3 regions of the [Pantoea] beijingensis genome follow, and region 1 is predicted to be linked to each of the others. Evidence: riboswitches for the same ligand, from Rfam matches in the RefSeq annotation. Region 1 holds a riboswitch; each other region holds the start of a gene.
What was found. A riboswitch is a leader RNA that binds a small molecule or an ion and turns the genes downstream of it on or off. The one in region 1 is predicted to bind thiamine pyrophosphate.
Positions count from the first base shown of each region.

Region 2: another riboswitch for thiamine pyrophosphate. It lies ahead of tenA (thiaminase II); the one in region 1 lies ahead of thiM (hydroxyethylthiazole kinase).
Region 3: another riboswitch for thiamine pyrophosphate. It lies ahead of thiC (phosphomethylpyrimidine synthase ThiC); the one in region 1 lies ahead of thiM (hydroxyethylthiazole kinase).

Region 1 covers NZ_CP071409.1:1,489,700-1,500,057, forward strand. Annotated here, with positions in the region: gene J1C60_RS06710 (acyl carrier protein) at 1-27, shown strand, start outside; gene J1C60_RS06715 (class I adenylate-forming enzyme family protein) at 58-1,620, shown strand; gene J1C60_RS06720 (SRPBCC family protein) at 1,617-3,053, shown strand; gene J1C60_RS06725 (alpha/beta hydrolase family protein) at 3,050-4,195, shown strand; gene J1C60_RS06730 (3-phenylpropionate MFS transporter) at 4,310-5,506, shown strand; gene J1C60_RS06735 (SDR family oxidoreductase) at 5,540-6,283, shown strand; TPP riboswitch at 7,548-7,644, shown strand; gene thiM (hydroxyethylthiazole kinase) at 7,681-8,472, shown strand; gene thiD (bifunctional hydroxymethylpyrimidine kinase/phosphomethylpyrimidine kinase) at 8,469-9,269, shown strand; gene fbaB (class I fructose-bisphosphate aldolase) at 9,427-10,358, shown strand, end outside.
Region 2 covers NZ_CP071409.1:1,653,075-1,663,432, forward strand. Annotated here, with positions in the region: gene J1C60_RS07340 (SDR family oxidoreductase) at 1-172, shown strand, start outside; gene J1C60_RS07345 (SDR family oxidoreductase) at 210-1,118, shown strand; gene J1C60_RS07350 (ABC transporter substrate-binding protein) at 1,228-2,169, opposite strand; gene J1C60_RS07355 (ABC transporter permease) at 2,195-2,965, opposite strand; gene J1C60_RS07360 (ABC transporter ATP-binding protein) at 2,962-3,711, opposite strand; gene tenA (thiaminase II) at 3,714-4,421, opposite strand; TPP riboswitch at 4,483-4,585, opposite strand; gene J1C60_RS07370 (D-2-hydroxyacid dehydrogenase family protein) at 4,773-5,681, shown strand; gene J1C60_RS07375 (3-hydroxyacyl-CoA dehydrogenase family protein) at 5,850-6,731, shown strand; gene J1C60_RS07380 (gamma-glutamylcyclotransferase family protein) at 6,930-7,265, opposite strand; gene J1C60_RS07385 (ankyrin repeat domain-containing protein) at 7,405-8,604, opposite strand; gene J1C60_RS07390 (ankyrin repeat domain-containing protein) at 8,846-10,018, opposite strand.
Region 3 covers NZ_CP071409.1:3,778,275-3,788,632, reverse strand. Annotated here, with positions in the region: gene J1C60_RS17140 (HesA/MoeB/ThiF family protein) at 1-282, opposite strand, end outside; gene thiE (thiamine phosphate synthase) at 272-916, opposite strand; gene thiC (phosphomethylpyrimidine synthase ThiC) at 913-2,847, opposite strand; TPP riboswitch at 2,940-3,040, opposite strand; gene rsd (sigma D regulator) at 3,118-3,624, opposite strand; gene nudC (NAD(+) diphosphatase) at 3,912-4,685, shown strand; gene hemE (uroporphyrinogen decarboxylase) at 4,774-5,841, shown strand; gene nfi (deoxyribonuclease V) at 5,844-6,512, shown strand; gene J1C60_RS17105 (YjaG family protein) at 6,578-7,168, shown strand; gene hupA (nucleoid-associated protein HU-alpha) at 7,356-7,628, shown strand; gene J1C60_RS17095 (DUF1481 domain-containing protein) at 7,790-8,437, shown strand; gene purD (phosphoribosylamine--glycine ligase) at 8,499-9,779, opposite strand; gene purH (bifunctional phosphoribosylaminoimidazolecarboxamide formyltransferase/IMP cyclohydrolase) at 9,801-10,358, opposite strand, start outside.

The sequences.
Region 1 (10,358 bases):
CAGGCGGATAACCGCGTTTGCGCCTAGGGCTGATATCATTCTGCATGGAGGCTTTTTATGAAGCTCATTTGGTTGTTTCAGAATGCTGATGATGTCATGAGTAATAAAACGGCATTTGTGACGCCCAATCGAACCTATACCTATGGTGATATTTGCAAGGCCGTGGCACACACCATTCATAACTTGAGGCATTTGGGCGTGCGGCGCGGACAGCAAGTGGTGTTGATCCCTGAACATGACGAAAGCGCCGTCGTATTTATGGCTGCTGCCAGTGCGATTGGTATTCAGATTGTCATGCCGTATAACCTGCAAAATGCGGCGATATTGGAGTGGGCGAATATTATCCAGGCAGTAAACCCTGACCATGTGGTTTATCTGCGCCGGGATAAGGCTGTAGAAGAATTACAACAGGTAGTGGTTGAAGGCACCCACATTATAGAATTGAGTGCATTTGTTGGGCATGGCGGAGAAAACGACGAAGATATTATCGATATTGTTGTTGAAAGTCCTGATCCGGTCGAAAATTTCTTAGTGTTATTTACCAGTGGTACCACTGGTAAAGCCAAAGCCGTCAGTATTTCAGAATCGCTGGTCTGCAAGCGCGTAGCTTCTGTATCGAGACAGTTAAAATTTAGCGCAGATGCCCGTATTTTCATGTCTGGCTTAATGAATAACACGACGGGGGTTATTTTCTCTTTCGGCGCTTTGTTGCATGACGCCACACTCGTTTTTCCTCATGGTAGGGTGATGGAGCAATGGCCGCAGCAAGTTGAGCACCATCAAATTACTCACATGATGCTACGGCCGGTTGCACTGCGTCGATTTGTGGAAGGGGCACGAGAGTGTGGTGCTGATTTGAGTAGTCTGCGCGTTATGGCCTATGGCGCGGCGGCACTGCCGAAAAAACTTCTCGAAGAAGCCAGAGTGCTTATTCCTTGCGAGTGGGCACAGGGGTATGGCCTAAGTGAAACATTTGGCCCGTTTTGTTGGTTGACCGAAGACGACCATCAACGAAAGCTCTATGAACAATATATCTATTGTGTTGGACGGCCCGACGATTCCCTGGACGTATCATTGCATTTTTCTGATGCTGCGCAAAACAGCGTTGGGGAGGTGGTATTACGTGGGACTGGCTTGATGGCAGGATATTTTGATATTGCGTCGGATCAGGTTCAACCGGTCGGTGAGTATTTCCATACGGGTGACTATGGCCATTTTTCAAATAATGGGGAACTGATCCTTAAGGGGCGAATCAGCAATACTATTTTGAGCAAGAATGGCCACCGTATCTACCCAGAAGAGGTTGAAAGTGTCGTCGCAGAGATAGTGGGGGTGAAGGAAGTCTTGCTGCTGAGCATTCCGACGGCTAATAACCTGGGTAATACACCGGTTGTCTGTATCTATGGCCCACTGACTCAGGAGAGCGATGAGGTCATTGGCCGGGCTGTTTCGACGCAGCTTGCTATACAACTCAGCGAGGAGAAATGGCCCGATTATGTGTTCCCGAGCCGTTTCCCTTTCCCCAAGAGTAGCAATGATAAAATAATTAAAGGCGAAGTGCTAAAAGGCATTGATACAACAGCATTAATTCCGGTTTCTGTCATGGAGGACACAGCATGAAATATACACAAGCGAATTCAGTAATTTGTAATGCACCGCAAGCTACGGTTTATTCCCTGATCTGCAACTCTCAGCAGTGGCCGCAGCTTTTTGAACCTTGTATTGCAGTGGAAACGTTGGCCCGTAATGAGAGAGAGGAACAGATACGGGTAACCGCCCTGGTCGGTGGTGAGCAAATGACTTGGGAATCACGGCGGGTATTTCGTAAAGAAATTTATGGTATCGACTCTACGATCGTGAAGCCCATGTTGTTCGTTAAAAATATGTCTACTACCTGGCGGGTGATCGCACTCAACCAAACTCAGAGTCTGATTGTATTGGAACATGATTATACTCTTGTTGATGAGGTTCCTGAGCACCTTGACGAGGTAACCACGCGTGAGCAAGCGGCGACATTTGTTGCTAATGCGATAGAAGCTAACTCCACTAAAGAGCTGGGCAACATCAGGGACGCAGTGCAGAGACCAGATTCTGTTGCACAGCGATCGACTTCGCATTCTATCATTTGTGAGGCCTCGGCCGCGGAGGTGTACGGTACTATTGCCGATGTAAGTAATTGGCCAAAGATTTTTGATGCCTGTATCTCGGCCGTGGTACAGGAACGTGCGGGGAATGCTGAATGCGTGCGAATTGAAGCTTGGCAAAATGGTCTGGCGGTGGGTTGGGATACGCAGCGTAGCTATTTTGATGACATTTTCAGAATTGACTTTTTCCTTCCTGTCCCAATGCCATTCCTAAAGGAAATGAGCGGCCAATGGCGAGTTATCCCACTCGATGAGCGGCGCTGTATTCTAAATGTTACTCGGGATTTTGCACTGCTTGATGATATTTCAGATATACGTGTAGATATCACTACGCATGAACAGGCAAGCGAGTTAATTAATCGCTTTATTGATGATAATGCGGGGAGTGAAATGTTGGCGGTTAAAGAGTTTGTGGAAAAAAAGGATACGACACTATCGTCTTTTACTACCCATTACTCATTACCCTTTGCTCCTGAAGAGTTTTACTCTCTCTTATCTGATATCCGTCAATGGCCAGATATCTTGCCTCATTGTAATGATGTAAAGGTTATTTATGAGGATACTAAATATCAGGAGTTTGTGATGGAGATTATCGGGGCTGGTGGTAATGAGCATTTCCGAAGCATTCGGCAATGCGATCGTGATACGCTGACAATTTCGTATTTCCAGCCTGAACCTCCTGCGATGCTGAAAACCCATAGTGGCCGCTGGCTGGCCCGTGCCACCGCCAATGGCACTGAACTTATTGCTGAACACTCGGTGCATATAGATCCTGAACGTTGCGGTGTCTTGTTTTCTGATGATGATATTCAGCGTAATAAGCAACGCATCAAGGCCTTGATCATGAAAAATAGCCAGGCAACGGTCGATGCGTGTTGTCACTGGTTGCTCAACAGGAGGGCAGCATGAAGCCAGCCCTTAAACCGGCTCGCCTGCCTGAGCCTTTGTATCGCCTGTGCGCCTATTTCTTGCCACGACTCATGTTCTTGCGTTCGGAACATGGGGCGCAGATCCATTGGGGTGACATTGCGATCGCTCTGCAAGACTTCCCGGCCGAGTTACAGGATCTTGGTTCAGCTGAGTTTTGGCAAGAGTGGATGCAACGCTGGAGTCGGTTGGGCCATGACTATGTCACTCTGGCAAATGAAAGCTGCTCGGTCGCTGGTGCCAGTTCGGCATGGCGCAGCGCAGCGGCGTGTTTTCACTGGGCAGAGTTTATGTATTTCTCCGATCCCGTGTGGAAAACGCAGATGCGCCAGAGGGTGAAAGAGTGTTTTATGCGGAGTCTGGAACATACGGAACTGTCGTTGTGTTCAGGGGAGTTTATGCATGGCGAGGTGCGGATTCCCTATTATCTGGTTCTGCCCGCCCAAAAAGTCGTTAGTGAAACCGCCTGGCCATGTGTGATTCTGTCTAATGGATTGGATTCGGTGACAGAAGTGGAGGTATTCGCCTTTGCTGAACAATTTCTTGCTCGTGGTATCGCGGTCTTTATGTTTGATGGGCCAGGGCAAGGGATCAATGTCGGTTGCAATCCTATTGATATGCAGTTTGAAACCGTAGTGCAGCAGATTATTACGCGCTTGAAGACTGAACCTGCCGTAGACACTGACAGACTGGGTTTTTTTGGTATCAGCTTCGGTGGTTATCTTGCGCTACGTGTTGCTCGCTACCTGGGGCAACAGTTTCAGGCTGTGGTCAATTTATCGGGTGGGCCACGCCTCTCACCTTACGTCACGCTGCCCCGCCGGCTGAAAGAGGATTTCCGTTATGCTTTTATGGGGGGCGATGCCATTGAAATGCAGAATATTTTCGACCAGCTAGCTCTGACCGTACAGGAGCAAAGTACGACGGACATTTTGTCAATTCATGGTGCGCTGGATGATATATTTCCGGTGGCGGCGTTAGAGGATATGCACCAGGCTTTGGGAGATCAACACCCGCTTAAAGTCTACCCATCGGAGGCGCATGTTTGTCTGAATTATATTAATCAATATAGTATTGAGGTTGCTGATTGGCTAGCACAGAAGTTGGCTAAGTCCGTTGGTTAATCGAGAAATTTTCATTCTAACCTATCATGCGGTTCGGCTTTTTATTTTTTGCATCTAAAGATTATTTTTATTTAATTATGGTCTTCTCTGTATATTAATTTTTTGGTGAGAGAAATGAATCATTTTACAAAAACTCGATTTGCTCTGATTTATTTCAGCATGTTTTCCTTTATTGGAATACACATGCCATTTTGGCCAGTATGGCTGGAGTATAAAGGTATTTCCCCATCAGGTATTGCCGTCCTAACGGCATTATCATTTGCCTTGAAAATTGTTTTTACCCCGGCGGTATCAAAAATTGTCGATCGCTCTGGGCAGCGACGGGAGGCAGTCATTATTCTGGCCTGTGGGCTTTTCGCCAGCATAATAATATTTTCTCAAACGGACAGTTTTATTCCTATCCTGTTGTTGACGATATTGAGTTTTGCCTGTTGGTCACCAGTTATGTCACTGACTGAGAGTTTGGCTACGGTAGCGTCCAGAGAGCAAAAGTTTGATTACGGAAAAGTGCGACTTTGGGGCTCGGTCGGGTTTATGGCTGTGGCTATATTTTCAGGTAAATTGTTGGAGCGCTTTGGTGAGCCTGCTCTGCTATGGTCTATTTGCGGCGTGGCTGGCCTGTTGTTCATTTCCTCATGTCTGCTGCCAAAAGTTCCTGTGTCGATGGTAAAGAATCAGGATGTTAATACCTCTGTCTTTTTCAGAAGTAAGTGGTTTGTCTGTTTCTTGATCGCGGCCACTCTAATTCAGGGCAGCCATGCTGCATATTATACTTTCGGTTCCATTCACTGGCGTACTGAAGGATTGTCGGATCAAATCATCGGGATACTTTGGGGTAGCAGCGTGGCGGGGGAGGTGATGGTATTCGCCTTTGGGCGGTTGCTGCTCTCCCGATTAGGCTCTATTAATGTATTAGCTATCGGCGGAGCTGCAGCGGCATTACGCTGGCTGGTGATCGGCAGTACCGATGATCTGTTTTGGCTGTTGATTGCACAATGCTTACATGCATTGTCCTTTGGCGCCAGTCATTTTGCCGCGATGCAAATTATTACTGATAGAGTAGATGCCTCGTTGTCATCAACGGCACAAGGTATTTATTCCGCCTTTTCTATGGGGCTTGGTATGGGGGTGTTTGTACTGCTCTCTGGGCCGCTCTATGCATCTCTGTTGGGCGGTACGTTTTACGTCATGTCTGCTGTGTCGCTCTTGGGTACAGCCTTTTTGCTGCTGCTGAGATCGGCGCAGATGAATAAAATTTCACTCAGTAATCCCCCTCAGACCACGGAACAGGTGACACCTGGTACTGCTTGAAGCTTTTAACATTGACTAATAAGGAATAAAGGTATGACATTACAAAAAACGGATAAAAAAGTAGCGCTTGTTACCGGCGGTTCTGGCGGTATTGGCAGTGAGCTGGTGCGCCGCCTGGCAGCAACCGGGATATCTGTCGTATTTACCTATGCGACAGCAGAAAAGGAAGCCAGTAATGTTGTTGCCTCAATTAAAGCCAATGGAGGAGAGGCGAACGCCATTCATGCCGATATCAGCCAACTGGATGATATCGCCGCTCTGTTCCATTTTGTCCAGGATCAATATGGGCAGCTTGATTATGTTATTAATAACGCGGGCGTGATTGTGCCCGGCCCTATAGCGGGGGTTACCAATGAACTGTATGAAAAAGTGTTTGATGTCAATGTGCGTGGAGCCTTGTTCATACTGCAAGAGGCGGCAACCCTACTGCGTAATGGGGGGCGTATTATCAATATCTCATCAACAATGGTAGCCGCACCGATTGCTGGTTCCGCACTCTACGCTGCGAGCAAGGCAGCATTGGAGTTGTTTAGTCGAGTTTTGGCAAAGGAAGTAGGTGCCAGAGATATTACCGTTAATAGCTTAAGACTTGGTGCCACTATACCGGGAATGTTTGCTAAAGCCCCACCAGAGCGGCAAGCGGCTTTTGCCGCAGCATCGCCATTTAATCGTCTTGGAGCGCCACAGGATGTCGCAGATGTCGTGGCTTTCTTGTTGAGTGAGGGAGGGCGCTGGATCACCGGGCAGACTATTACCGTTGATGGTGGTGCGACCTGATATAAACCAGGCCCACATTATTAATCAGCGCAGCGGCTCTTTGCTGCTGTGCTGAGTTAGCTTAATCGCCTAAGACTGTTCCATCGATATTCTGTATTTTTTTAAAAGCAACACTTAAGATTTCGGTGCGGGTATAGTTTGAGTAAAAAGTGCTGCTGTAAATGAAGGCGATTATACTTTTTATTATCAGGGTAAAATTAATAATAAGTTAAGAATGCAAGTCAAAAAATGTAATTCTAGTGTTTAATCTGTTGTTGGATTATTAAATGATTTCTATTTAACTTTGTCTGTAAAAGAAATTGACAATCAAAGTTACGTTCTTGACGGCAATATGTAAGGGAATTCCAGTTTAGTTACAGGTGTTAGCAATTAAGCTTTCAAGCTTGATTGGTTAAATTATTTTAGGATGGGCAGCCCTCTTTTCATGGTTTTTATTTTTTCTCTTTCATCTGCGAATATTTGATGAATCTCATCACGAATCTTCCTTTTGTATTATCTATCGCCTGAATTATAGTTGTCGATTTTAATCTTTTTTGAACCTTGAGTGATCGGTCTCCAGCCTTCTCTCATTTTTTATCTGTTCGGCTATCTGAGTCATCGGATTACGTGCGCCTAAGTAATCTATCCCATAAAATGATGACATATCATACTCGTATTCATTGGCGTCTCTTTTAGTTGAGTTTGCTTTCCTCGGACTACTAATAATTATTTTTTATTTGGTTATATTTATAAAGATTACTTGATAATATTTTCCCGTTTTTCAATGCGCTTATTCTTCTAAAGGGAGTTGAATGTTTTTTTCTTCCCTATAGTCTGCATTGGTTAGCGATGGATCAAATTCAATTTCAATATTATAATCGGATGCATTAACTCTGTTCGCTACGTTAATGTCAAAATAAAATGCAGCCCAATCATTAGGCTCAAGGGTAACAACAACGTGCTGCTGTGATGCTCATTCAACCATTCGTGTTGTTTCTTTGGCGAGTAGTTTCGTTACACGCCATAAGAAAAAGTAGCTACTGTGGTCAAGGCTGCTGCAACTTCTGTCATTTGTTTCTCTCATTTATCAAAATTGGCTAATTAAGATAATCAACAGATTTTATCTCTGCATGATGGGGCGAGAATTGTTCGTTTTTCTGTCCTGCCATGGAGGTGCAAACTGAGGTACAAGGTGGGTGACAGCGTGAAGAAGCGTTAACCGGAAGGGCAGGCTTGCATCAACTAGCGACTTCCCCTAATCTGGCAAAAAGTAAAGAAATTCATTCTACATGACTCGGGGTGCCCTTCCTTGTGAAGGCTGAGAAAGACCCGTACCACCTGATCTGGATAATGCCAGCGTAGGGAAGTCAAATGCCTGGCCGCATTCGTCTTCCGATCGCCGGCCAGGAGTGTTTAGTATGCATCAGCCCCTTCCCGTTTCTGGCGCAATCGTCGCCGAATACCTCTCCCTATTTCGCCAACAAGCACCGTTGGTGCACTGTATGACCAATGATGTGGTGCAAAGCTTTACTGCGAATGTGCTGCTGGCACTTGGCGGTTCTCCTGCCATGGTGATCGAGGCTGAGGAGGCTGCACAGTTTAGTGCGATCGCCGATGGTTTGCTGATCAATGTAGGAACCTTAACCCGAAGCCGGGCCGATGCGATGTTAAGCGCAGTCGGTGCCGCTGTTAATGCCAATACGCCCTGGACGCTTGATCCGGTTGCGGTAGGCGGTTTGACATTCCGCAGTGAGTTTTGCCGGCGTTTGCTGGTGTCGAAGCCGGCAGCGATACGCGGCAACGCGTCGGAAATATTGGCTTTGTCGGGGAATGTACAGCATGGGCGCGGTGTAGACAGCCAGCATCAGGCTGAGGCAGCCATCGCCGCCGCCACACAGCTTGCCCGGCAGACCGGTGCGGTGGTGGTGGTCACCGGGGCTATCGACTATGTCACCGATGGTGAACAGTTGCTGCAGGTAATGGGCGGCTCACCGCTGATGACGCGTGTGGTCGGCACCGGTTGTGCGTTATCCGCTGTTGTTACGGGTTTTACGGCATTAGCGGGCGATCGCTTGTACGCAATTGCCAGTGCCTGCCGGGTAATGTCCTGTGCAGGCGAGCGAGCGACCGCGCGGAGCAGTGGGCCGGGGAGTTTTGCCCCGGCGTTTCTGGATGAATTATGGCAGTTGGATGCGGAGGTGTTGGCATGAAACGCATTAATGCACTCACCATCGCTGGTACCGATCCCAGCGGCGGCGCCGGTATCCAGGCGGATTTAAAGGCTTTTTCGGCACTCGGCGCTTATGGCACCAGTGTGATTACCGCGCTGGTGGCGCAGAACACGCACGGCGTACAGTCGGTTTACCGTATTGACCCTGAATTTGTTGCCGCACAGCTCGATTCCGTGCTCTCGGATGTTCGTATCGATAGCGCCAAAATAGGTATGCTGGCGGAGAGCGATATCGTTGAGGTCGTCGCGGAACGTTTACAACAGGCGGCACTGCCGTATGTGGTGTTGGATACCGTCATGCTGGCGAAAAGCGGTGATCCGCTTTTGTCTGAACGCGCCATCATCACCCTGCGCCAGCGCTTGTTACCGCAGGTATCGTTGATTACGCCAAATCTGCCTGAAGCCGCGGCTTTGTTGGAATGCGGTATTGCAAAAAATGAGCATGAGATGCGGGTACAGGGAAGGGCGCTGCTGGCAATGGGTTGCCAGGCGGTGCTGATGAAGGGAGGCCATCTTAGTGAGCAAGAGAGCCCGGACTGGTTGTTTACCGCCAGCGAGGAACGACGTTTTACCGCCCCCCGCGTATTGACGCGCCACACGCATGGTACCGGATGCACACTATCGTCGGCGCTGGCGGCATTGCGCCCGCGTCATCGTGACTGGGTACAGACAGTGCAAGAGGCGAAAAGTTGGTTGCAGGGTGCGTTACAACATGCTGATACATTGGAAGTCGGGAGCGGAATCGGACCGGTACATCATTTTTATCGTTGGTGGTAGCGTAACGTTAACGTTGCACTTTTTACTGCGGACGGGTCTGAAAAATGGAGTCAGCAATTTGCCTTTGCAGGGCGATCGGGTGCAGGCTAAGGGAGTCGGAACGTTTCGGCAATCGGGCTGAAGGGTTGTGACGCTTATTCACTTCTCAGGAGCTAGCATGACGGACATCGTACAGTTATTGGGCAAAGAAGCTGACCAACTTCTGCAACATCGCTGCATGACCATTCCCGCGGAAAGCCTCTATCTACCTGGCGCGGATTATGTCGACCGGGTGATGATTGATAACAATCGCTCCCCTGCGGTGCTACGCAATATGCAAACTCTCTACAACACCGGACGCCTGGCTGGAACGGGATACCTCTCTATCCTGCCCGTCGATCAGGGCGTCGAACATTCAGCGGGTGCCTCTTTTGCCGCAAATCCGCTTTACTTTGACCCAAAAAACATCGTTGAACTGGCGATTGAGGCCGGATGTAACTGCGTGGCATCGACCTATGGTGTACTGGCGTCGGTGTCGCGTCGTTACGCCCATCACATTCCTTTTATGGTTAAGTTGAACCACAATGAAACGCTAAGTTATCCGACGCAATATGATCAAACCCTATACGCCAGCGTGGAGCAGGCATTTAATCTGGGGGCGGTCGCCGTGGGGGCAACGATCTACTTTGGTTCCGAACAGTCGCGGCGCCAGATTGAGGAGATTTCCGTGGCGTTTGAACGTGCGCATGAATTAGGTCTGGTCACCGTACTCTGGGCGTATCTGCGCAACAACAGCTTTAAAAAAGACGGCACGGATTATCACTCCAGTGCCGACCTTACCGGACAAGCTAACCATCTTGCCGCGACCATCGGTGCCGATATTGTTAAGCAGAAAATGGCGGAAAATAACGGCGGTTACAACGCGGTGCAATTCGGCTATACCGATGAGCGCGTTTACAGCAAGCTGACCAGTGAAAACCCGATTGATTTGGTACGTTACCAGTTAGCTAATTGCTATATGGGACGTGCAGGGCTGATAAACTCCGGTGGTGCCGCCTCGGGTGAGACCGATATCGCCGAGTCTGTTCGTACCGCGGTGATTAATAAGCG
Region 2 (10,358 bases), 160 kb from region 1:
ACTGTTTCTTGATGGCAAACCGCAGGATGTTATTGACCGTCTGGCGAAGCTGGCTCCACTGGAGCGTTTAGGGCAACCGGATGATATCGCTGCCGTAGTGTCATTTCTTGCCGGCCCTGACGGTGCCTGGATTAATGGTCAGACACTGCGCGTAAATGGCGGCATTATTTAACCCCTACAAACGGGCATCCAGCCCTGGAGAGAGTGAAATGAGCAAGAAAAATATTCTGATCACCGGTGCTTCAAGTGGTTTCGGACGCATTACTGCAGAAGCGTTAGCGCGTGCCGGACATACGGTGTATGCCTCAATGCGAGATATTGCTGGTCGTAATGCACACAATGCTGCCGAAATGGCGGAAACGGCTAAGCGTGAAGGCGTGGATCTGCGCGCTATCGAGCTTGACGTGCAATCAGAACCTTCTATCGATGCTGCCGTAAGCAAAATTATCGCTGACGTCAATCAGATCGATGTTTTGATCCATAATGCCGGCCACATGATGTTCGGTCCTGCGGAGGCATTTACGCCGGAGCAGTATGCCCAGCAATATGATGTTAACGTCCTTGGTACCCAGCGTGTTAACCGGGCCGCACTGCCGCATATGCGTCGGCATGGGCAAGGCTTACTGGTTTGGATATCATCAAGCAGCTCTGCTGGGGGAACGCCGCCGTACCTGGCTCCTTATTTTGCAGCGAAAGCCGCGATGGATGAATTGGCGGTATTATATGCGCGTGAATTAAGCCGCTGGGGTATTGAAACCACCATCATCGTTCCCGGTGCCTTTACAAAAGGAACCAACCACTTTGCTCATTCCGGCCGACCTGCGGATGAAGCGCGGCTGGCCGAATATGAAGCGGGCCCTTATGCCGGGTTTGGTGAGCAAGTTCAGCAGGCGTTTGCCCGCATTGTACCGGATGATGCTGATGTGGGTGGCGTTGCCGATGCGATTGTCGAGGTGGTCGATTTGCCGTTTGGCAAACGCCCGTTCCGCGTACACTATGATCCTACCCAGGACGGTGCGGAAGTTGGTTTTATGGTGCTGGACCGTCTGCGTGCAGAGATGTTACATCGGGTTGGCCTCGGCGATTTGCTCAAACCTCATGTCCGCAGTCAATCATAACTGTTGCAGCAACCCCCTATCTCTGTAGCAAAGCATAACGAAGGAAGAATTATCGTGACGACACGGAAAACCGCCCGATTTATTCTCGGGCGGAGTCATGAGTCGGTGGCTATTCAATACCGGGTTCTATCGCGTACATGTCTACCGGCGTTATCTTAGTGATCAACTTATTTTCGAAAAGAAATTGTTCATAAGCCTGATAACGTGCGCGATCCAGCCGCGCCGGGTCACGTGCAAATAGTGGCAGAGTTTTCATCCATGCCTGATGGTTTAGCGCGGTATTTAACTGCGGATATTTTCGGGCAAACTGTGTCCAGGACTCTTCAGGATGAGCGTGCAGGAAGTCACTGCCCTGTTTTAATGCGATGAGGAATTTGCGGATTTTAGGCTGATTTACCGCATCGCGGTTGGCGACAATAATTAGCTCGTCGTAAGCCGGAACGCCGTAATCCTCCACGTTTAATACTACCGGATCTTTCCCCTGCAGTTTCAGCTCTACTGCTTCAATATTGCGATAGCCCCCAATAACCGCATCCACCTGTCCTGCGAGTAGCGCGCTGGTTAATTGGAAATTAACGTTAATTAACTTGATATCATTGGCATTGAGCTGCTCATGTTGCAGCATGGTGGCCAGTATCGCATTTTCGATTCCGCTGACGGAATAACCGATTTTTTTCCCTTTTAGCCCCGCAGGAGAGGTAATCGTTTTATCCAGGGTGATAACGGTATTAAGGGGGGAATTGATTAATGTTCCGACGCGCATCAACGGCAGATTTTGGTCAGCAAAAAAGTGCAATTGCGGTTGATAGGTGATGGCGAGGTCGGCCTGCTTTGCTGCCACCAGTCGCGGCGGTAAAGCCGGATCGGAAGGGGGGACGATCTTCACGTCGAGCCCCTGGGCTTTGAACGCGCCGATCTGTTCGGCCACCATAATGGGGGCGTGATCGGGATTAATATACCAGTCGAGGATCAGCGTCAGTTTTTCTGCCGCGTTGGCGTGGGTCGCCAGTACGACGCTAAGCAGCAGGCCAAAGAAGGTTTTTTCTATCATTTTTCTTACTCTTATCGTTGAGAAGTTATGCATCGTTTTCCGGCGCCCAGACAATCAGACGCAGCAATAGGGCATCAACCGCTACCCATAGCAGGATGGTCATGACGACCAGAATAAACAGCGCGGCAAAGCAGATATCGGTCTGCATACGTGCGTTGGCGTTAAGCATGACGTAACCTAATCCTTCCGCCGAGCCGACCCATTCCCCAATGATGGCACCGATGGGGGCAACGGCGGCGGCCATACGCAGGCCGGAACCAAAGGCTGGCAGCGCCGCCATCAGCCGAACGTGCCGTAACTGTGCCCACGGTGACGCGCGCAGAGTACGAGCCAGATCGAGGTAGTCGTTGTTTACCCGGCGCAACCCATCAAAGAAGGCAGAGGCGACCGGAAAAAAAATGACCAGCACCGCCATGGCCACTTTGGCGCTCATCCCAAAACCGAACCACAGCACCAGTAGTGGAGCCAATGCAAATACCGGTATTGCCTGGCTGGTCAGTAGCAGCGGCATCAGCCAGCGTTGTAATCGTGGAGAGAAGATCATGCTCAGTGCCAGCAGCACGCCGAGCAGGACGCCGATCGTCAGACCGCTGACGATTTCGCTGGCGGTCACCAGCGAGTGATACGCAAGATAATCTCGCCCGTACCAGAGGGCCTTCGCGACCGCGATGGGCGAGGGCAGCAGAAAGGAGGGAATATTGCTCAGGGTGGCCAGCCACCACAATAGTAGTAGGCCGAAACATACCGTCAGACCACGGCGCAGGCGTGAAAGACGTCCTTCAGAAAGGGGTTTCATTCTGCTGCCCTCACCAGCTGTTGTAATAGTTCAGCCTGGCTCTTCAGCAAGTTAGCATCATCTGGTGCGCGCGGCGGTTGACCCGCGATGTGATGCGAAGCATCAATACCGGCAGGGTAACGAGAGAGTACCAGCAGGCGATGACTTAAACGGCAAGCCTCCATTGGGTCGTGGGTAATCAGTAATACGGTATGCTGCGCTAGCAGTTCGGCAGCCAGTGTCTGGATCATGGCGCGGGTAATTGCATCCAGTGCTGAAAAGGGCTCATCCATCAGGACAATCGGCTGACGTTCGTACAGGGTGCGGGCGATAGCGGCACGCTGTCGCATCCCCCCCGATAGTGTGCCGGGTAATGCGTTGCCATAGCCGCATAATCCCACGCGTTCAAGCAGGTGTCTGGCCCATTCCTTATTGGCCTTTTCACCACGTAAGCGTGCGCCGAGAGTAATGTTTTCGTCGATCGTCAGCCACGGATAGAGGAGATCTTTCTGCCCCATCCACGCGATGCGTCCGGCGATGGGAAGGCCATCACTGCCGATTACCGTTCCCGACGTTGGTTTTGACAGACCGGCAATAATTTTTAGCAGGCTGGTTTTTCCTGCCCCACTGGCACCAAGTAGCGCCACAATGCTACCGCTGTCGATATCCAGATTGAGCCCTTCAAAAAGGGTTTGCTGGCCAAAGCGCAGAGTGAGATCGCGAACCCTTATTCCTGGCGGAACAGTGCCACTGCTGAGGGTGGACATGTTCACAGTGGATACAACGCTGCAGTTTTTTCTGATGCGTTTAGTCCCATCTGCCAAAAGGCCGTTTCCAGCTGGGTCGCGGTGGTGAAAACTTGTGAAAGCTCACTAAAGCGCGCCTGTGCGCCGCGCTGCTGACCAACGTTTTCCAGCAAATCAAGTGAAGCCTTCACGCCAGCAAGATAGGTTTTATCACCGTAGTTTCGTATCCATGAAGCATAACGATGACCTTCTATGCGGGTGGACGTTTCGTTTAACAGGCGCAGACCAATTTCCGCATAGCCCGCAACGCAAGGCATTAAAGCAGCAAGCAGATCCAGCGCATCACCCGAGTGACCAATATCCAGTACATAGCGAGTGTAATTCATGGTTTCTGCAGCTTCGGGCTGCCGGGCCATTTCTGCCTCATTCAATCCCCAACGGGTGCAATAGTCGACGTGTAACGGCAGTTCAGAGACGATGGCATTGAGTGAGGCGGTGGCCATACGCATTTCAGGTAAGGTGCGTAATTTGCTGACCAGCAGTGCATAGGCGCGGGCAAAATGGATCAGGAACAGATAATCCTGCGTAAGATAATGGCGGAATGCAGACTCAGGGAGCGTGCCTGCACCGAGTGATTGCACAAAGGGATGGGTAACGTAATCCTGCCAGTGGCGTCCCGCCTGCTGGCGGAGTTGTCCGTAAAGACCGAGCTCAAACAGAGTCGTATACATGGGACCTCCTGAAAGTAAATGGAGATCCGGGTGCGCTGAGGTATGAACAGACAACGGCTGAGAGCCATTGCCAACCCGTCCCTTCGCTGGCATGACCCAGATCAGGTTCAAAGGGTTCGGCTTGCGCCATCTCAGCCCTTTACAGGACACCCCTCGGAGCAGACTTTTATACGATATTTATTTTTTGATTACAATGTTGATGGCCGCGGATATGTGATTGAATCGAGAGATGACAAATGGCCCTCTGAGGCCGATGTGGGGTTGATATGTTGAGGCAGCTGAAAAGGGGAGGATGCTGTGGCTACAATAAATTGTGTCATTTTGGATGATTATCAAAACGTCGCATCGCGAATGGCAGACTGGTCGCTATTGGCTGACCGCGTGACTGTTTCTTATTTACACGAGGCGATCCGCGACCGGACTACGTTGATCACGACGCTGTATGATGCCGATATTGTTGTCGCCATGCGTGAGCGCACCCCACTCGACAGTGCGCTGTTTGCGGCGTTGCCAAACCTGAAACTTATTATTACTTCTGGTATGAGAAATGCTGCTATAGATCTTGCGGCTGCAAAGCAGCGGGACATTGTGGTTTGCGGAACGGAAGGGGGGAGTGAGGCGCCGACAGAGTTAACGTGGGCGTTGATATTGGGGCTTGCCCGCCATCTGCACATTGAAAACCGCAATCTGGTACAAGGTGGGCCGTGGCAATCGACGCTGGGTACCACGCTTAATGGAAAAAAAATAGGGTTAATCGGGCTGGGCAAAATTGGTAAAAAAATGGCCATCCTTGCTCAGGCCTTTGGTATGTCAGTTTGTGCCTGGAGTCCTAATCTTACGCGGGCCCGCGCCAGTGAGGCTGGCGTCGAATTTTGTGCGACGAAAGACGCTTTGCTGACACGCTGCGATTTTGTCTCGCTTCATCTTATCTGCTCCGGCACGACTCAGGGTATTTTGCAGTATGCCGATCTGAAGAAAATGAAACAAAGCGCCTACTTAATCAATACCTCACGCGCGGCGCTGCTGGAAAAAGGTGCGCTCCTGATGGCGTTAAAAAATGGGGATATTGCCGGTGCTGGAATTGATGTATTTGAAGAAGAGCCGCTACCCGCTGATTCAGACTATCGTCAGGCGCCTAACCTACTGGCATTGCCGCATTTGGGCTATGTCAGTGACAGCAATTATCGTCAATACTTTCCGCAGACGGTGGAGAACATTCAATGCTGGCTGGCGGGTGAGCCTGTCAGAAGAATAAATTGATGATGCAGGGGAGAGGCTGCATTTTTTATCTGGAAACGGCAGAGATTTCACCTGTTCCCTGAATGATTTTGCGTATATACCCGGGATAATTTCGCTGCTAGCCAATAATGCTAGCGACGTGTCTGAAGGGTATCAATCAACTTTAATATAATACTCAGAGGGTTAAGTATGAGCGATTTACCTGCGGATAATTTTGGTGCTGCACCTGTTGCGATCGTGGGGGCAGGCACGTTGGGTCGGCGTATTGCGTTAATGATGTTTGCCCATGGCGTTCGGGTACGGCTTTATGACGCTCAACCTACCTCGGCGCAGGCGGCTTTAACATTCATTGAGCAACAGGCACCTGCATTGGCCGAGAGAACAGGGCATATCGCGGGGAAGATTGAAATTAGTACAGACCTTTCACAGGCCGTAGAAGGCGCCTGGCTGATCATTGAGGCTATTCCTGAAGATATTGAACTTAAGCGAGCGTTGTTTGGGGAGCTGGATCGGCTTGCGTCAAGCAGCGCTATTTTGGCGAGTAACTCTTCCTCATACCCTTCCAGCCAGATGATTGACCAGGTCAGCGCACAAGGCCGAAGCAGAGTGGTGAATACCCATTTTTATATGCCGCCAACGCAAAATGCGGTTGAAATTGCCAGTTGCGGGCATACCGAAGACGCAATTATCACGCGCCTCAACCATTTCTTCCCCCGCTGCGGATTTTATCCTTTTGTTGTACGTAAAGAGAGCGTCGGCTTTATTTTTAATCGTGTCTGGGCGGCGGTTAAACGTGAATGTCTTGAGGTGGTGGCGACTGGCGTATCAACGCCGGAAGATGTTGATGGTATTTATAAGGTGAGCCTTGGCGCGCAGTTTGGCCCCTTCGAGATGATGGACAGAATTGGTTTGGATGTGGTGTACAATATTGAAAAACACTATGCCGCCTTAAATCCCGAACTCTCGGCCCAACCTCTTAAGTTACTGAAGGAATATATTAATCAGGGGCATTTGGGGATGAAAACGGGGCAGGGGTTTTATCAGTATGATGATAAAGGCCAGCGGCGATAGCACCCATCGGTAAGGTTGTCCCTCACAGTTGAGTCTTATTGACAAGGCGCGCTCATAGCCCCGGGCATTCGCAATGTCGAGCTTTACAGGCCTTGGTGTTAATTGTTTCGGGGCCTGTTTAGCGAGCATCTAAACGATAAATTACAGTTTTAAATCGTGCAGGAAAACCTGCCGCTGGGCCGAAAATAGGGGGCACGGCTACGGTCCCGTTTGCGGTTGTAACTGATAGATCCATGCGGTGATCTGCTGGTTATTCAGCGTGGTTACACTCACCTCAACACGATCATAACCATCTTCAAACTCGTCTAACATGGGCCAGTGAGCCTCCAGGTTATCGGATAAAAATAAGTAACCATTTACTCGTGGTCCATTTTTATCCAGTACTATTCCTGGGAAGTCTGCGGCAGCTCCCCAGCCATATTCGTAAAATGTACCGGTCACATAACCTTGCAGCCACTCACCGCCGATGTTCTCAAGTATGTGTGCATTAGAGTGACCTAAGCGTAACGTACCGTAAACAAATAAAGACGCCATTTTCCCTCATCAGTTAACATAATGAATACACAATCAACAGGCGCTTAGCCGCTAATCCACGGAATGGGAGAGCGGCCGATACACACCATGACAATCAAACTATTCTGGCCATGCAACTTCAGTAACCCGTTAAACGGGGTTATTTCATCGTTTTTTTCATTTTCTCAACAAGCCCATATTTTGGAAGTAGTTTTTTAATTTCAGGGTCCGAGGCATAAGCGCGGGGACGATTTCCCTGAAAGCATTTAGCATGGATATCGATATCCGGGTGATTAACTAATGACTTAACGCCTGTTTCGAAACCAATGCGCGCACATGTATGCAGGGCCGTTTGCCCATGTTCGGTATCTTTTGCATTGACATTCAATTCTGGTTTTTTTAATAACAGTGAAAGTATCAGCGTTCCCTTTAACTCCATATTTAAGGGGATGTGACCGCCGCTACCGGTGGCGCGAGTTGCTAACTCAAGGTGATGAAGCATTGCGCCCAGAGGCTCCCTACCCGTAGGCTCATGTGGCATATTAACATCAAGCTTTTTATTTTTTAACAGTGCTGTTACCGTGTCAACTCCACCATCGGCAAGACCCATGCGATTAGAAAAAGATTCGTTTATGGCCTCATGGATTGGCGTACTGCCTGATTCATCTCTTATATTGGGGTTTATATTTGTCTCATTAATTAAAAACTTCTGCATATCAAGATTGTGTGAGCGAATTGATTTGGTTAATAAAGACGTGCCTTGATGTAATGCGTTAATATCTAATCCCAACTGAGGCATCGTTAACAAAGCACGCAGTGTGCCTATATTTCCGTGTTGAGCTGATGAGTGCAATAACTCGGCCGACTGCGACATGAAATTGGCCGGATCACCGTTAAAGCTTCGTTCGAAGAGTTTTAATGCTGTGTCGGCACTTATCGAAGGGGTCAGTTTGCACGCGTTACTGGCAATTAAAAGTGAAGGCGCGGTGGTTGTATTATCTAGTAACAATCCTATAATTTCATTCGCTTTTCTACTTTCAAGACTCGCAAGCCATACAACCGATTCCTTGCCATATAAGTTGTGGAACATATTGAGACCGGCATCAATAGCCCCACTCTGACTAGGCTCGGATTTTAGCATAAAAGCCAGTGCGTCCACGTCGTCACGCATTATGGCAGAAAGGAAATGCTTTTGTTGCTCGCCGGGTGGAAGTAAATGAAATGACTCCGACATATTCGCATGATTGCTCTTACTGGTTGAAGCGAAGTTAACCATGTCTCGTGAGTTTTTAATATGTCCTGCCACTTGCATGACTAGTTCATTTGGTAGCTGAGAAAACCCTGTTCCACGCGTTTGCATTATATTGTTCTCATCTTTAATTCTTATAGGTAAAGCCGTTTTAGTGACATGAAAATTCGATGAGTTCCGTTTTTTAAATTTTCAGATTATTCGTGATTACATTGTCTGCAAAATAATTCCTGATGGGCCGGCCCTAAACTGCCCATTCGCAGACAGAAGCATCCCTGAGATTCCGGCCGATGCATAACATGATAATCAGATTATACGGGTTATGAAATGTCAGTGAATCTTAAAATGCGGGTTATCTGATTGTTTGTTTTATTTTGTCAAAAAAACCATCTTTTGGCAGTAGTTTTTTAATTTCAGGATTCGAGGCGAAATCACGGGCGCGTTTTCCACTAAAATTTTTACTATTGATATTAATGTCAGGATGGGAGGCTAATAACCTAACGCCACTTTCAAAACCAGAGTCTGCACACCGATGCAGGGCCGTATTACCCGTCGCAGTATCTTTTTCATTGATGTTTAATCCGGGCGATTTTAACAGCAATGAGAGCGCCGATGTTAATTTTGACGTTTGATTAATGGAAATATCATTTCTACCTTTTCTTAGCATGATAAAATAATCAACAACCATTTTTAGCGGCGTTTGCCCTTGGTTATTTGAAATATTAGCATTAATTCTGTTACTGCTTAAGAGCGTTTTTATTGTATCAATGCTTACTCTATCAGAAACAGATTCTATCATTGCCGTATGGAGCGGCGTATTACCAGATGTGTCTTTTATATTTGGATCAATATTCGTCTCATTAACTAAAAATTTAAGCATGTTATGATTATTCGAATATAGTGATTTACTTAATAAAGACGTGCCATTTTGGATTGAGTTAGTATCTAATCCCAGTTGTGGCATCATTAATAAAGCACGCAGCGTTCCTGGATCTCTGGATTGAGCAGATAAGTGCATCATATCATTTGCCTGTGATTTAAAATTGGCAGGATCGGCGTTAAAACTTCGCTCAAAGAATTTTAACGCTGTCGAGGTACTCATTGGCGTGCCCAGCTTACACGCATTACTGGCAATTGAAACTGTAGGGGAGGTGTTTGTATTTTTTAGCAATAGTTTGATGAATTCATTTGCATTCTTACTTTGCAGGCTCGCCAGCCATATAACCGATTCCTTTCCATATAAGTTATGTACCGAATGGTGGCTGGCATCAATGGCACCACTCTGGTTAGGCTCGGCTTTTAGCATAAAAGCCACTGCATCCACATTGTCATTCATTATGGCAGAGAGTAAATGCTTTTGTTGCTCGCCAGGTGGAAGTAAATGAAATGACTGTAATGTATTAGCATAATTATTCTTACTGGTTGACGCGAAGCTCGTCATATCTCGTGAATCTTTAATATGCCCTGCCACATGCATGACCAACTCATTCGGTAGCTGAGAGTACCCTGTCCCACGTGTTTGCATTACATCGTCCTCACCGTTGATTGTGTTTTTAGCATCAAGCTATTTGAGTGACATGAGGATTCAGTTGGTTCCTTGCTGGCGTAAATTGTCGATCAACGTCTTACCAGATAATCAGAAAAGGTGAGGTCGTCGTTTCTGTAAAAGACCGAAAGATGGCTGATGGGGGAATGAAAAGGGGGCTGATAAAAAGGTGCCTGTTTGTGGTGTTAATCGACTCACCGGGAAAGCATTTCCCATGGCAAATGGGGCTATCAAGACGTTCGGCATGGAAGCAATAGGCCTCATGGCTGAAGGAGTACAGGCTAACAACCATGATTTGTTTCTGCTACTAATGCCTGAC
Region 3 (10,358 bases), 1.8 Mb from region 1:
CGCCTGAAGCTGTTTTTGCGCCAGCGCGACCTTGGATTGTCCAACTTCATCGGTACGGAACAGTATTTGCCGCTGTAAATTACTGATATGAAGCGTGTCATCATCCGCCAGCAACAGTTTGCCCACACCAGCGGCGGCCAGATAAAGTGCAGCGGGAGAGCCCAGCCCTCCCAGACCGACGATCAGTACGCTGGACTGCTGGAGTTTTTGTTGTCCTTCAATACCGAACTCTTCCAGCAGCAGCTGACGGCTGTAGCGAAGAAAGTCATTATCATTCAGCACTATTTTCTCCCGGTGGCTCAGCCAGCGCGAGCAATATTTGGGTTGCTTCGCGCCAGTTTTCTGCCTGGGTTATTGCGCTGACGACGGCAATACTGCCCGGACCGCAGGCTAATACTTCAGGTGCGCGTTCGATGCTGATACCGCCAATGGCGACAGTGGAAATATCTTTCAGGCGGGTGAGGTGACGACGCAGTTCGGCCAGGCCTTGCGGCGCAGAAGGCATTGCTTTGGTTTGCGTGGGGAAGATATGGCCGAGTGCAATATACGAGGGCTTCACCGCCAGCGCGCGATCCAGCTCAGCATCATCGTGGGTTGATAGCCCAAGGCGCAGTCCTGCCTGCCGGATAGCCACCAGATCGGCCGTATCCAGATCTTCCTGGCCTAAATGTACGCCATAGGCGCCATACTTTATTGCCAGTCTCCAGTAATCATTGATAAACAGGCGGGCCTGATAGCGCTTGCCCAACGCCACCGCTTCGGCCACGGCAGGCTCAGCCTCTGATTCCGGCAGGTCTTTGATGCGTAACTGGATGGTGCGTACGCCCGCGTCCAGCAGGCGGGCTATCCATTCAACGCTATCCACTACCGGATAAAGCCCCAGCTTTTTAGCCGTGGCCGGGAAAGGTGTTGTCATAGATTATCCTTGTGCGCCAGCTCGGCGGGTTGATGGTAAAGCTCTCCACCACGCTGGCGGAACGCATCGGACATTTGTGCCATGCCAATTTCAATCGGGCGTGCTTCGTTAGCTTGTTTTGCCGCGTATTCACGGACTTCCTGTGTGATTTTCATCGAGCAAAATTTAGGGCCACACATCGAGCAGAAATGGGCGACTTTGCCTGACTCCTGCGGCAGGGTTTCATCGTGATAAGCACGTGCGGTATGGGGATCAAGTGCCAGGTTAAATTGATCTTCCCAGCGGAATTCAAAGCGCGCTTTCGACATAGCATTATCGCGAATTTGTGCGCCGGGATGCCCTTTTGCCAGGTCGGCAGCGTGCGCAGCAATTTTGTAGGTGATCAACCCTTGTTTCACATCTTCTTTATTCGGCAGGCCAAGGTGTTCCTTCGGCGTGACGTAACAGAGCATTGCACAGCCAAACCAGCCAATCATTGCTGCGCCGATTCCGGAGGTAAAGTGATCGTAGCCCGGGGCGATATCTGTTGTTAAAGGCCCTAGCGTATAAAAGGGGGCTTCATGGCAGTGTTCCAGCTGTTCCGTCATGTTACGGCGGATCATCTGCATGGGAACGTGTCCTGGGCCTTCGATCATCACTTGCACGTCATACTCCCAGGCGATTTTGGTTAATTCGCCCAGCGTATGTAACTCAGCGAACTGGGCTTCATCATTGGCGTCCTGGATGGAGCCCGGACGCAACCCGTCGCCCAGCGAAAGTGAGACATCATAGGCGGCGCAGATCTGACAAATTTCACGGAAATGTTGATAGAGAAAGTTTTCCTGGTGGTGCGAAAGGCACCATTTCGCCATGATGGAGCCACCGCGAGAGACAATACCGGTCAGACGTTTTGCCGTCATCGGCACATAGCGCAGTAACACCCCCGCGTGAATAGTAAAGTAATCGACGCCCTGCTCAGCCTGTTCCAGCAGCGTATCGCGAAACATCTCCCAGTTAAGGTTTTCCGCCACGCCATTCACTTTCTCCAGCGCCTGATAGATGGGAACGGTGCCGATGGGAACGGGGCTGTTACGCAACAGCCATTCCCGTGTTTCATGGATGTAGCGGCCGGTAGAGAGATCCATGACCGTGTCAGCGCCCCAGCGGGTTGACCACACCAGTTTTTCGACCTCTTCCTCAATCGATGAGGTGACCGCAGAATTGCCGATATTTGCGTTAACTTTTACCAGAAAGTTGCGACCGATAATCATCGGTTCGGATTCGGGATGATTGATATTGGCTGGAATGATGGCGCGTCCGGCAGCGACCTCCTGACGAACGAATTCCGGGGTGATATTCTCGGGTAAGCTGGCACCAAAGCTATTGCCAGCATGCTGCTGTAATAACACCTCACTACGAATGCGTTCACGCCCCATATTTTCACGCAGGGCAATAAACTCCATTTCAGGTGTAATGATACCGGCGCGCGCGTAGTGTAGCTGCGTGACGCAATGTCCGGAAAGCGCGCGTTTGGGCTGTGGAACATGCTCAAAACGCAGGTGATCAAGCTCTTCATCGGCCAGACGCTGCTGCGTGTAGAGTGAGCTGCGTTGTCCGATAGATTCCGTATCGCCACGCTGCTCAATCCAGTTTGCTCGTATCCGTGCCAGACCGGTATGCACATCGATTGCCGCGTCGGGATCGCCATACGGACCGGACGTATCGTATACCGGCACAGGTTCGTTATCCTCAAACGTCGGATGGTCTTTCGTCCCGCCTGTTAATGTGGGGCTGAGCTGGATCTCTCGCATGGGGACGCGAATATCGTCCTGTGAACCTTGAAGGTAGATACGTTTAGATCGGGGAAAGGCCGTCCCCTGCAGGGAATCAATGAAATGCTGTGCCTGTGCACGCTGCTCACGGCGGTTGGGTTTATTTACAGTAGTAGACATCGCTCATATCCTGAAATTGATAAGGAAAATGGCTTGTCTGGAGCTCGGAGGGAGTAACAAACAGTGCGACGAAAATAACAGAGCGCCGTTAGTGTATCTTTACTCTTGTTCCCTTCGCAGGTACTAACCTGATCAGGTTCCGCGGATCCCGAATAAACGGTCTCAGCCCCGAGGGGCACTCCGACAAGAAAGCGCACAGCAACGCTGTCGCTACAACTTCAGCATAAAGGGGGGCTAATGAAACTACAAGCGGCGGGCAGCGAATAATGCTTACGCAGGCCGTGCCAATGCAGACTCATTTGCAACGGATAATGGAGAAAGATGGTGAACGAAAGCCAGTTGAATCAGCTTATCCTCCAGCGTAAAGCGTGCTTCCAACGCTTCGCCCACGCCAGAGAGCGCCTGCTGGAATTCCAGGCAGTTATCATGGTCGATAGCGGCTTCTAAATGGGTATCGTAGTACTCCATGATCCGTTCAGTATTAGCTTGTAGCGCGGGATAAATCTGTGATGCCGCGATTAATGGGCTATCTCCCTCTAGTCCGTCAATAATTCGCTCATAAATATTGAAATGTCCGGTCGAAAGGTAATCGACTAATCGCTGGCAAAAATGATCTAACGCTTCTTCGTCGAGCGTTGTGAGGGCATCCTTGTGAGGTTTAATCCCCACCGTCTCATAATAAGCAACTAGCAAATGTCGGCGCGCATTCAGCCAAAGATCGACCAGTTCATTACTGCCTCCGAAGCGCTCGGTTAACGTGTCTAACTGGTTAAGCATGATCAACTCCCTATGAGAGATATTCCCTTCATATCTGGCATTACATCAATGTGGGATACGTACTCATGTTACTTTGATGCAATGCCAATTATTTTGGGTATATAGTTTTAAACACGACATATCAATTTTTATACCCGTCGTACTTCAGGTTGCAGGCTTGTTGACTGCGTTCAGTCATCCCGATGGCTCCCGAGCTTGCCGTTGCTCGTAGCTTGAACTATTCAGGGTATATAACACCAACTATCAGTACTACAAATTACCTGCTGAAGCAAAGGATGACCCTTTTTATGGAACGTGAGATTTCAAGCATAGACGCTGGCTGGTGGGTTGTCAGCCATGAACAAAAACTTTGGTTACCGCAGGGAGAGTTACCACATGGCCCGGCTGAAGCATTCGGCCTTGCAGGGGCCCGTGGATCGGTGATTGGCAGTTGGCAGGGTGAAACCGTTTGGTTGATCCGTGAAAATCGCGAAGAAAATATGGGATCGGTGAGGCAGATCATCGATCGAGATGCCGGACTTTTTCAACTGGTTGGGCGAGGTGTACAGCTGGCTGAATTCTATCGCTCCCATCGCTGGTGCGGCTACTGTGGCCATGAAATGCACTTGAGTAAAAGCGAAAATGCCTGTCTGTGTGGTCATTGCCATCAGCGTTATTATCCGCAAATAGCACCTTGTATCATTGTGGCTATCCGGCGCGGTGATGAAATTTTGCTGGCCCAGCATCAGCGTCACCGTAACGGGATCCATACGGTACTGGCAGGATTTGTCGAAGTCGGTGAAACGCTTGAGCAGACGGTAGCACGCGAAGTGATGGAAGAGAGCAATATCAAAGTTAAAAATGTTCGCTATGTGACTTCGCAACCCTGGCCTTTCCCGCACTCATTAATGATGGCATTTATGGCCGAGTATGACGAAGGTGAGCTGAAGCATGATGAGAAAGAGCTTATTGATGCTGGCTGGTACCGGTACGATAATTTACCTCAGCTACCACCGGCGGGGACGGTAGCGCGCCGCTTAATTGAGGACACGGTCGCGTTATGTCGTGCTGAAGCAGAGTGAGAGTGGCTGCATATAGATATTGCGGCCTTACTGCACCCTAATCTGGTTTGGGTATACACTACGTGCCTGTGTTTTAGAGAGTTTTATCATGAGCGAATTGAAGAACGATCGTTATTTACGCGCTTTATTACGCCAGCCGGTTGATGTGACGCCGGTATGGATGATGCGACAGGCAGGGCGTTATTTGCCAGAGTATAAAGCGACACGTGCGGAGGCTGGTGACTTTATGTCGCTGTGCAAAAATGCGGAACTGGCCTGTGAAGTGACGCTACAGCCGTTGCGTCGCTATCCGCTTGATGCGGCAATCCTGTTCTCGGATATCCTGACGATCCCCGATGCAATGGGGCTCGGCCTGTGGTTTGAGGCGGGAGAAGGGCCACGTTTTTCCTCTCCAGTTACCTGCCGTGCCGATGTTGAAAAGCTTCCGATTCCCGATCCCGAACAGGAATTAGGTTATGTGATGAATGCGGTGCGTACCATTCGTAAGAACCTTAACGGCGCTGTGCCGCTTATCGGCTTTTCGGGCAGTCCGTGGACGCTGGCGACTTACATGGTGGAAGGCGGTAGCAGTAAAGCTTTTACGAAGATTAAAAAAATGATGTACGCCGAGCCTGAAATCCTGCATCTGATGCTGGATAAACTGGCGGACAGCGTCACGCTTTACCTTAATGCACAGATTCGCGCCGGCGCGCAGTCAGTCATGATATTTGATACCTGGGGCGGCGTGCTGACAGGGCGGGATTATCTCGATTTTTCATTGTATTACATGCATAAAATTGTTGATGGGCTACTGCATGAAAATGACGGTCGACGCGTACCGGTAACCTTATTCACCAAAGGCGGCGGTCAGTGGCTGGAAGCGATGGCGGAAACAGGTTGTGATGCGCTTGGCCTCGACTGGACGATGGATATTGCTGAAGCTCGTCGCCGTGTGGGCGATAAAGTTGCGATCCAGGGCAATATGGATCCTTCTATGCTGTATGCCTCTCCTGAGCGCATTGAACAGGAAGTGGCGTCTATATTGTCAGGGTTTGGCCAGGGTGAAGGGCATGTCTTTAATCTGGGCCACGGTATTCACCAGGATGTGTCACCGGAACATGCAGGCGTGTTTGTCGAGGCGGTGCATAAACTGTCACGTCAATATCATCAGGAGTAGTCATGGATATGCAGGCGCTGCGTGCTGAGCAAATCGCACGCGCAACCGAAGTGGTTCGGCACGATGATTTCGATATTTTTCCTCCGCGTCTGATTGCCGGGGCGGATGTCGGGTTTGAACAACAGGGAGAGGTGACGCGCGCAGCGCTGGTGATCCTTGAATATCCTTCACTGAAGCTGGTTGAATACAAGGTGGCGCGCATTGCCACCACCTTGCCTTATATCCCCGGTTTTCTCTCGTTTCGTGAATATCCGGCGCTGATAGCGGCATGGCAGATGTTAGAACATCGCCCGGATTTACTGTTTGTCGATGGGCATGGTATCTCTCATCCGCGCCGTCTTGGTGTTGCCAGCCATTTTGGGCTGTTAGTTAATGTGCCCACGATCGGCGTGGCTAAGCGTCGTCTGTGTGGCAAGTTTGAGCCCTTGAGTGATGAGGTCGGCGCCCGCCAACCGCTGCTGGATAAAGGCGAGGCCATCGGTTGGGTATGGCGCAGTAAGAAGCGTTGCAACCCGCTATTTATCTCTACCGGACACCGTGTCGGCATGGACAGCGCGCTGCAGTGGGTAGAAAAATGCATGGCGGGCTATCGTCTGCCAGAACCTACACGCTGGGCGGATGCCGTGGCTTCGCAGCGCAGCGCCTTTGTGCGTTGGCAGCAGCAGGGTTAACGATGTTCGCTGTGCACTTTTCGGGTACACTGCACGCCGTGCGTTATTGCCTATGAGATCCCAACATGTTACGTAATCCGATTCACCTGCGGCTGGAAAAACTAGAAAGCTGGCAGCATCTGACCTTCATGGCTTGTCTGTGCGAGCGTATGTACCCTAATTACTGGGCATTTTGCCAGCAAACCGGTTTTGCCGAGCCCCAGATTTACCGCCGCATCCTCGACCTTGTTTGGGAAACGCTGGTAGTAAAAGAAGCCAAAATAAATTTTGATAGCCAGTTGGAGAAACTTGAAGAGATCATTCCTGTTTCTGAGGATTACGACGTTTATGGTGTTCATCCTGCCATCGATGCCTGTGTCGCGCTAAGCGATCTACTGCATGCGTTGTTAAGCGGTGAAACGCTCGCCCAGGCCATTGAAGTAAGCGAAACCTCGATTACTACCGTGGCGATTCTTGAAATGACTCAGGCCGGTCGTGAAATGACCGATGAAGAGCTTAAAGAGAACCCTGCGGTGGAGGAGGAATGGGATATCCAGTGGGAAATTTTCCGCCTGCTGGCAGCCTGTGAAGAGCGTGACCTGGACCTGATCAAAGGGTTGCGATCTGACCTGCGAGAGTCAGGAATCAGTAACATCGGTATGAAATTTGAGCAATGAGGCGATAAAACGTGACTTAACGCCTGATTTGTCATGCCTAAAGGCTTCACATCCGCCCCCTCTCTGGTCTACATTTGGGGGGCTAAAAAATGTGGCTATCGGTGCGTGCTGGCTGAAGAGTGCCGAATACGGCTTTTCCCTCGCACTTGATGCTTAGCAAGCGATAAATACACTGTAAGGATAACTTATGAACAAGACTCAACTGATTGATGTAATTGCGGACAAAGCAGACCTGTCTAAGACCCAGGCTAAAGCTGCTCTGGAATCTACCCTGGCTGCGATTACTGAGTCTCTTAAAGAAGGTGATGCTGTACAACTGGTTGGTTTTGGTACTTTTAAAGTTAACCACCGTGCTGAGCGTACTGGCCGCAACCCGCAGACAGGCAAAGAGATCAAAATTGCTGCTGCGAACGTACCGGCATTTGTATCTGGTAAGGCACTGAAAGACGCTGTCAAGTAATAGCGTTACGGTGAAGGTTTGAACAGGGGGGCGATATTCGCCCCTCTTGTTTTGATCTGTTGCAGAGGCATGTGCAGCGATGTACAGGTGGTATGCATATGTCCATATTTTTAGGCCTTCATATCAGCGCTTATAGCGGCTAAACCTCTGTGCGAGGATTTATGAAATACGTGCTCCTCGTTTTTGCTGTGATTCTTGTGGGCTGCAGCTCCCACTCTCCTTTGCCTGATTTCACTGCGAGTGGCTATCTTGCCGATCGTGGCGCTGTTCGCATATGGCGCAAAGAGAACCAGCAACAGGTTGCACATCTGATGACGGTCTTTAGCCCATTTAATGGTGATGCCACCGAAATAACCGATTACAACTGGCAGAATGGCAAACTGGTTGCGGTTGAGCGGCATATCCGAGGCGGCAAACCTGACGATGTTACATTGCGTTTCGACCATGACGGTAGCCTGAGCTTTATGCAGCGCCAGCTTGCGGGGCGCCGGGAAGCGGTTTCAAATGATGCCGTTGATCTATATAAATTCGATGCCCAACGTATGTTGAAAGTGAGTGATACGCTGGCTTCAGGTCGAGTAATGCTAAAACAGGGACACTGGTTATCCGATGGCACAGTAAAAACCTGCCAGGGAACCGTGGTCAAACCGCGTTTTGAAAACAGTGACAGACAGCATATCCTGCAGCGGCAGTCAGCATCGCGTCAGACACTAAGTATTGCCTGGCTGGACGCACCAGAAGGTACTCAGCTATTGCTGGTTGCGGATGAGGATTACTGTAAGTGGGAACCCAAAGAAGCTGACTTTTAGTCGGCAGTGATGCTCAACGGCGGGAAGAGTTCAGGGCAGAACAGATTCTGCCCCGATCATATTACTTGCGATTAATCGCGCGGTAGCCAATATCGCGGCGGCAGAAACTGCCTTTCCAGGAGATAGGCTGCATAAGCGCATAGGCGTGTTTTTGTGCGGCGGCGACATCCTCGCCAAGCGCGGTAACGCACAGCACGCGGCCCCCATTTGTTACCACAAGGTCATCTTGCATTTTAGTACCCGCGTGAAAAACTTTCCCGTCAGGCACTTCTTCAAGCGGCAGACCGTGTATGGTATCGCCGGTGTTGTAATCGCCCGGATAGCCGCCCGCAGCCAGCACGACGCCAAGAGAAGGGCGGGGATCCCATTTTGACACTTTTTGGTCCAGCTTACCTTCGCAGCCAGCCAGACAAAGTTCCACCAGATCGGACTGGAGTCGCAGCATGATCGGTTGCGTTTCGGGATCGCCAAAGCGGCAGTTGAACTCAATCACTTTGGGCTGATTGTTACTATCGATCATCAAGCCTGCATACAGGAAGCCGGTATAGACATTCCCTTCCGCGGCCATACCGCGTACGGTCGGCCAGATCACCTCATCCATCACGCGCTGATGAATTTCATCGGTGACAACGGGGGCAGGCGAATAAGCACCCATTCCGCCCGTATTAGGGCCGGTATCGCCGTCACCTACGCGTTTATGGTCCTGGCTGGTGGCCATAGGCAATACATTTTCACCGTCGACCATCACGATAAAACTGGCTTCCTCCCCGTCGAGGAATTCTTCTATCACGATACGGTGGCCGGCGTCACCAAAGGCATTACCTGCCAGCATATCCTGAATGGCGTCTTCTGCTTCCTGCAGTGTCATGGCAACGATCACGCCTTTACCCGCGGCCAGCCCATCGGCTTTGATGACGATGGGCGCACCTTTTGCACGAACCCAAGCCAGTGCAGGCTCAACCTCGGTAAAATTTTGATATTCCGCTGTCGGGATGTGATGACGTGCGAGGAAATCTTTGGTAAAGGCTTTCGAACCTTCAAGCTGTGCGGCAGCTTGTGTCGGGCCAAAAATCTTCAGGCCGGCAGCACGGAAGGTATCGACGACGCCAATGACCAGTGGCGCTTCCGGCCCAACAATCGTCAGATCGATTTTCTCATTCAGTGCGAAGTCCAGCAGTGCTGGAATGTCAGTGGCGCTAATCGCCACGTTTTGCAGCGCGGGCTCCAGAGCCGTGCCGGCATTGCCCGGTGCCACAAACACGGTATCTGCCAGAGGCGACAGCGAGGCTTTCCAGGCCAGCGCATGCTCGCGCCCGCCATTACCGATAACTAAAATTTTCATCAGGAAGTCTCCGTAGGATAATTAATGGCGGAAATGACGCATGTCGGTAAAGATCATAGCGATACCATGCTCATCAGCCGCGGCGATAACTTCATCGTCACGAATGGATCCGCCTGGCTGGATAACACAGCTCACACCCACGGCGGCGGCGGCATCAATACCGTCACGGAACGGGAAGAACGCATCGGAGGCCATCGCACAGCCTTCGACTGCCAGTCCTTCGTCTGCCGCTTTAATGCCGGCGATTTTGGCTGAGTAGACGCGGCTCATTTGGCCAGCGCCAATACCCACGGTCATATTGTCACGTGCGTAGACAATGGCATTAGACTTAACAAACTTCGCCACTTTCCAGCAGAATAGCGCATCACGTAATTCTTGCTCTGTAGGTTGACGCTGACTGACCACGCGCAGCTGTCCGGCAGTGACCATACCTAAATCACGGTCTTGAACCAACAGACCACCGTTAACACGTTTGAAATCCAGACCTGACTGACGTTGCTGCCATTGCCCACAGGTCAAGACACGCACATTTTGTTTGGTCGCGGTGATTTTCAGCGCGGCTGTGCTGGCAGAAGGCGC